One region of the Burkholderia crassaminum genome, then DNA from elsewhere that is predicted to be linked to it. Evidence: riboswitches for the same ligand, from Rfam matches in the RefSeq annotation. Region 1 holds a riboswitch; the other holds the start of a gene.

Region 1 (3,402 bases):
CGGCCGTGCCGCCCGTCATCTGGCGGCGCAGCGCGACCGTCACCATCCCCGGGCGCGACGCGGCGATCGAATCGGAAAGCGACTGCAGCGACGGATAGCGCGACGTGCCGATCAGCACGCGGCTTGCGAAAGTTTCGCCGTACAGCGTCAACGCGTCGGCGGAGGTGAGGGACGTCATGTCGTTTTCCTGAAAGAGCGGGGACGAACCGGCGGCGCTCAGCCGCCCGCGACGGGGTGCACGACGTCGAGCTTGTCGCCCGCCGCGAGTGCGCGCGCCGCGTGCTGCGTGCGCGCGACGAAGTTGCCGTTCAGCGCGACCGCGTACGGCGGACGTGCGCCGTACGCGGCGAGCGCATCGGCCACCGTTGCGCCGTCGGGCAACGTCAGGTTCTGTTGGTTGATCTGGATATCCATGAGGCTTCGTCGAATTCGGTCGGCGGTGCGCGTCAGGCCGGCTGGCGCACGTCGTTACGGTGATGAAGGAGCGTCGGCCAGCGTGCGGCGTCGCGCCACGCGGCGAACGCGTCGACATCGCCGAACGCGCCGTCGAGCGCGGCTTCGGCGAGCGCGACCGCCGCATGCGCGACTTCCGGCGCGATCATGAAGCCGTGCCGGTACAGGCCGTTGACGGCGAGCGTCGACGCGCCGTCCCAGATCACCGCCGGGCGATGATCGGGCAGCGTCGGCCGGCACTGCGCATTGAGCTCGAGGATGCGCGCCTCGCCGAACGCCGGATGCACGGAGAACGCCGCGCTCAGCAGTTCGAGCGCGGAGCGCACGCTGACGGGCGACATGTCCTCCCCTTCCACCTCGGTCGCGCCGATCACATAGAGATCGTCCTGCTTCGGCGCGATGTACAACGGATAGCGCGGATGCAGCAGCCGCACGGGCCGGGTGAGCCCGATGCCGGGCGCGCGCACGCGCGCGACTTCGCCACGGATGCCGCGCAACGCGGGCAGCGCGGATTTCGCGCCGAGCCCGCGGCAATCAATCGTGAAATGCGCGGCGGGCAGGTTCGCATCGTCGATCGTGACGTGCCAGTGCAGGTCGACGCCGCGCTCGGCGAGCCCGGTCGCGAGCGCGCGCAGCGCCTGGCGATTGTCGAGCTGGCCTTCGTTCGGCAGCAGCAGGCCGCGCGCGAAGCGGCCCGCGAGCACCGGCTCGGCCGCGTCGACCTGCGCGCCGGCGAGCGTCACGAAACCGCTGTCGAACAGGTCGGCCGGCGCGTTCGCGCGCACGCGCCGCTCGAACAACGGCGCCTCCGCGCGATCCGCGTGATGCCAGACGACGAGCGTGCCGTGATGCTGGAAGAAGACGGGTTCGGGCAGTTCCGCGAGCCACTGCGGCCAGCGCGCGAGCGACGCGGCGCCGAGCTCGGTGATCAGCAGCTCGGCGCTCGCCGCTTCCGCGAGCGGCGCGAGCATCGCGGCCGCGATCCATGCGGCCGACTGCTCGCCGTCCGGGCCGCCGCGCTCGTAAAGCGCGACGCGATGCCCGTCGCCCGCGAGCCGCCATGCGATCAGGCGGCCGACGAGGCCGCCGCCGAGCACTGCGAAATCGGGTCGAGTATCCCGGGCGTTCATCGCGCACCCTCCGCGCGGGCACGCTCGACGAGCGTCGACGCAAACGCGCCGCCGCGTGCGAACGCACGCGACGTCGGGCCGGGAACCATGCAAAAGACTGAAGATTGTGCGGTCATCATTCCTTCCGTAACGCGCAAAAGCGCGTACCCAAAAGGACGAAACCGGCAGCAAAGGCCGGCCGGGCGGGACTTGGGCGCTGACCATGTGGGATGGCAGCCAGCGCGACCCGGCGGGATCAGAAACTTCCCTCGCCGGTATTACCCGGATCGGGTGCGAAGGGTCTTTCTCAGCCTCATCGCGCTGCCCGGAACATCTGCCGGCCGCGCCACAAAGCACCCCTGTTTCGTCGTCGGCCATTAGACCATAAAAGCGGAAAGCGCCGCAAACTGTCCCCCTTGCGGCAAATTCGCCGTCGTGCCGCGCCGCTCTGGCACAATGCCCGCAGGCCGGCCGCGCGAGCGGCCGGTTGCCGCGTCACCGCCGGCCTTAAGTGCCGTTTAAGACGCGCGGGCGACCATCCGGACGCCCGCCGTCAGTCGGCGCCGCGTCCCGGCATGCCGTATCGCGGCGCGCGCCCGGCTTCGCCCGGCCCGCGCGCCGGCTACTCATCAGGAAGCACATGACCCAATCGATCGATCCCGTCCGCTCCGCCTCCGACGCGCCGCAGGACGAGCGCCCGGTATCCGCATGGAGCCTCATCAAGCCCTACTGGGTATCGTCCGAATGGAAATTCGCGTGGGGTCTGCTGGTCGCGATCATCGCGATCAACCTCTGTGTGGTCTGGATCAACGTCCGGCTGAACAAGTGGAACGCCGAGTTCTACAACGCGCTGCAGTCGAAGGACGTCCACGACTTCCCGAACCTGCTGATGCAGTTCTCCGCGCTCGCGTTCGCATTCATCATCCTCGCCGTGTACGGCCGCTACTTGCGGCAGATGCTCGGTTTCCGCTGGCGCCAGTGGCTCACCGACCGCTTTCTCGGCCAGTGGCTCGGCGATCGCGCGTTCTACCGGATCGAGCGTGACCGTCTCGCCGACAACCCCGACCAGCGGATCACCGACGACCTCCAGTCGTTCGCGACCACGACGCTCGCGCTGTCGCTCGACCTGCTGTCGACGGTCGTCACGCTCGTGTCGTTCATCACGATCCTGTGGTCGCTCGCCGGCGCACTGACGTTCACGCTCGGCGCGACGCCGATCTCGATTCCCGGCTATATGGTGTGGGCAGCCGCGCTGTACGCGGTGATCGGCTCGCTGATCATCCAGAAGGTCGGCCATCCGCTCGTGTCGATCAACTACCAGCAGCAGCGCGTCGAGGCCGACTTCCGCTTCGGGCTGATCCGGGTGCGCGAGAACGCCGAGCAGATCGCGTTCTACGAAGGCGAGAAGACCGAGACCGGCAACGCGCAAACCCTCTTCATGCGCATCCGCGACAACTGGTGGCGCGTGATGAAGTACACGAAGCGGCTCACGTTCGTGCTGAGCTTCTACGGGCAGATCGCGATCATCTTCCCGCTCGTCGTCGCCGCGCCGCGCTATTTCGCGGGCGCGTTCTCGTTCGGCGTGCTGATGCAGATCTCGTCCGCGTTCGGCACCGTCAGCGATTCGTTCTCGTGGTTCATCAACAGTTACTCGACCCTCGTCGAATGGCGCGCCACCGTCAACCGTCTGCGCGAATTCAAGCGCGTGATGGGCACGTCGCACCTGAAGGAAAGCCTGTCGCCCGCGACCGAGCATGGCGGCATCAACCTGCACTATGTCGATGCGGCGAAGCTGTCGACGTCGTCGCTCAAGCTCGCGCTGCCGAACGGCAACGCGCTC
Region 2 (3,402 bases), 950 kb from region 1:
ATCCGGTGGGGATCGCCGCGCGTGCTTATTGACGGTGATAGATCTCGGCGCCGGTCTTGACGAACTCGACCGCCTTGACTTCCATCCCCTTCTTCAGCGCTTCGGATTCCGACACACCTTGCTGCGCCGCGAACTCGCGTACGTCCTGCGTGATTTTCATCGAGCAGAAGTGCGGGCCGCACATCGAGCAGAAGTGCGCGACCTTCGCCGAATCCTTCGGCAGCGTTTCGTCGTGGAATTCGCGCGCCTTGTCCGGATCGAGACCGATGTTGAACTGGTCTTCCCAGCGGAACTCGAAGCGTGCCTTCGACAGTGCGTTGTCGCGTACCTGCGCGCCGGGGTGGCCCTTCGCGAGATCGGCGGCGTGCGCGGCGAGCTTGTACGTGATGATGCCTTCCTTCACGTCGTCCTTGTTCGGCAGGCCGAGGTGTTCCTTCGGCGTCACGTAGCAGAGCATCGCGGTGCCGAACCAGCCGATCATCGCGGCGCCGATGCCGGACGTGATGTGGTCGTAGCCCGGTGCGATGTCGGTGGTGAGCGGCCCGAGCGTGTAGAACGGCGCTTCCTTGCACCAGTCGAGCTGGAGATCCATGTTCTCCTTGATCAGCTGCATCGGCACGTGGCCGGGGCCTTCGATCATCACCTGCACGTCGTGCTTCCATGCGATCTGCGTGAGTTCGCCGAGCGTCTTCAGTTCGCCGAGCTGCGCTTCGTCGTTCGCGTCGTAGATCGAGCCGGGGCGCAGGCCGTCGCCGAGCGAGAAGCTCACGTCGTACGCCTTCATGATCTCGCAGATCTCTTCGAAGTGTTCGTACAGGAAGCTTTCCTTGTGATGCGCGAGGCACCACTTCGCCATGATCGAGCCGCCGCGCGACACGATGCCCGTCATCCGGTTCGCGGTGAGCGGCACGTACTGCAGGCGCACGCCCGCGTGGATCGTGAAGTAGTCGACGCCTTGCTCGGCCTGCTCGATCAGCGTGTCGCGGAAGATTTCCCAGGTGAGATCCTCGGCCTTGCCGTTGACCTTTTCCAGCGCCTGGTAGATCGGCACCGTGCCGATCGGCACCGGGCTGTTGCGGATGATCCACTCGCGCGTTTCATGGATGTGCTTGCCGGTCGACAGGTCCATCACCGTGTCGCCGCCCCAGCGGATCGCCCACGTCATCTTGTCGACTTCCTCGCCGATCGACGACGTGACGGCCGAGTTGCCGATGTTCGCGTTGATCTTCACGAGGAAGTTGCGGCCGATGATCATCGGCTCGGATTCCGGGTGGTTGATGTTCGCGGGGATGATCGCGCGGCCGCACGCCACTTCCGAGCGCACGAATTCCGGCGTGATCTCGGCCGGCGCGTTCGCGCCGAAGGCCGTTGCGCCGAACGCCTGGCCCGGGTGCTGGCGGCCCATCATCGCGGCGAGCTTCGCGCCGTTCGGGCCGCTCGCCTTCAGGCTTTCGAGGTACTCGGCACGGCGCTGGTTCTCGCGGATCGCGATGTATTCCATTTCCGGCGTGATGATGCCCTGACGCGCGTAGTGCATCTGCGTGACGTTCTTGCCGGCTTGTGCGCGGCGCGGGTTGCGGTGCAGGCCCGGGAACCGCAGGTCGGCGGTGGCCGGGTCGGCCGCGCGCTCGAGGCCGTACTGGCTCGACAGGCCGCCGAGCACTTCGGTGTCGCCGCGTGCCTCGATCCAGCCCTGACGCAGTGCGGCCAGGCCCGCGCGGATGTCGATCTTCGCTTCCGGATCGGTGTAGGGGCCCGACGTGTCGTACACGTAGATCGGCGGGTTCTTTTCGCCGCCGAAGCCGGTCGGCGTGTCGGCCTGCGTGATTTCACGCATCGGCACGCGGATGTCGGGCTGGGAGCCGGTTACATAAACCTTGCGGGAATTCGGCAGCGGGGCGACGGCCGCGGCATCGACATGAGCGTCGGCGGACAGAAACTTCGGATTGGCGTTCATGCAATCTCCTGTGTGAGCGCCGGACAGGCGCTTCGGCGCTTGCCCGGAGCCCTTGACGTATGTGGGGCTCGAGCTAAGCAGGAGACGAGGCTTGGTGAGGCGGCGGATTTCGTCAGAAGGATGGCGGCGAAATCCGTACGCTTCCCTGCGCTGGCATTATCCAGATCAGGTTCAAAGGGTATTTCTCACCCGCAATGCCGGTTGTTTGACCGAACGCATTGCAGGACCCCCGCGTTAGCAGCGCACACGATACACTGGCTTGGCGGCGGTTTCAACCGGGAGAGGATCGGCCATCCCGGTGCGGCCGCAGCATGGCGGGCGGTGCGATGGCCCGTCGAAATGGCAGCGCGCGTCGCCGCCGCATGGCCGCACGGCTTGGCCGGCCGCGGCGAAGCGGCGCAACATGACGCGCTTTCGCGCAACCTAAAAAAAATTTTCGCAGCGGCTGTCATTTCCCGCGACGTCGTCCGTCTATTCGGCTCCTTAAACCCATGTTTTGGAGAGATGTCATGAAAAAAGTACTGATTGCCGCTTGCGTCGCCGCTTTCGCCACGATCGCCACGGGCGCGTATGCGCAGAACGATGCGATGTCGCAGCCAGGTTCGTCGATGTCGAAGGACGCGATGGGCCACGACGCGATGGCCAAGGATGCGATGGGCCACGACGCGATGAAGAAGGACGGCATGAAGAAGCATGCGATGAAGAAAGACGCGATGAAGAAGGACGCGATGTCGCACGACGAGATGGGCAAGCCGTCGGGCGACAAGATGGCGCCGTCGAACTGACGGAGGCAGACGCGGCGCGGCCGGCGCGTGCGTCGCACGACGGCCGCCCGCCCGCATTGCGTCTCGTCGACCCATTCCGGGAGTCTTCATCATGCAAACCGTTCCCGCTACCGGCCGCGCGGCCGCCACGCCGCCCGCGCGCCCGATTCATCCGCTGTGGGTGCGCGCGAGCCACTGGCTCAACGCGCTTGCGGCGATCCTGATGGCGCTGTCCGGCTGGCGCATCTACGACGCGTCGCCGATCTATCCGCCGTTCGTGTTTCCGCACGGCATCACGCTGGGCGGCTGGCTCGGCGGCGCGCTGCAATGGCATTTCGCGGCCATGTGGCTGCTGGTCGCAAACGGGCTGTTCTACCTCACGATGTCGATCGTGACGGGGCGCCTCGCGCGCAAGATGCTGCCCGTCACGCCGGCATCGATATGGCGCGACATCCGTGCCGCGCTGGGCGGGCGGCTGTCACACGACGACCTGAGCGTCTACAACGCGGTGCAGCGTGCCGCGTACCTGACCGCGATGATCGATCTCGTCGTGCTGGTGCTGTCGGGGCTCACGATCTGGAAATCCGTGCAATTCCCGCTGCTGCGCGAATTGTTCGGCGGCTACGACAACGCGCGTGTCGTGCACTTCTGGGCGATGTCGCTGCTCGTCGCATTCTTTGT

What was found. Region 1 has a riboswitch for thiamine pyrophosphate ahead of ACPTTF_RS01760 (FAD-dependent oxidoreductase). Riboswitches for the same ligand answer to the same signal wherever they lie in the genome.
Region 2: another riboswitch for thiamine pyrophosphate. It lies ahead of thiC (phosphomethylpyrimidine synthase ThiC); the one in region 1 lies ahead of ACPTTF_RS01760 (FAD-dependent oxidoreductase).

What each region holds. Positions count from the first base shown of each region.
Region 1 is NZ_OZ183799.1:389,158-392,559, reverse strand. Features, by position in the region: gene ACPTTF_RS01770 (thiazole synthase) at 1-178, opposite strand, end outside; gene thiS (sulfur carrier protein ThiS) at 217-414, opposite strand; gene ACPTTF_RS01760 (FAD-dependent oxidoreductase) at 447-1,583, opposite strand; TPP riboswitch at 1,810-1,933, opposite strand; gene ACPTTF_RS01755 (ABC transporter ATP-binding protein/permease) at 2,203-3,402, shown strand, end outside.
Region 2 is NZ_OZ183799.1:1,339,012-1,342,413, forward strand. Features, by position in the region: gene thiC (phosphomethylpyrimidine synthase ThiC) at 26-1,957, opposite strand; TPP riboswitch at 2,082-2,198, opposite strand; gene ACPTTF_RS06175 (pentapeptide MXKDX repeat protein) at 2,467-2,742, shown strand; gene ACPTTF_RS06180 (cytochrome b/b6 domain-containing protein) at 2,834-3,402, shown strand, end outside.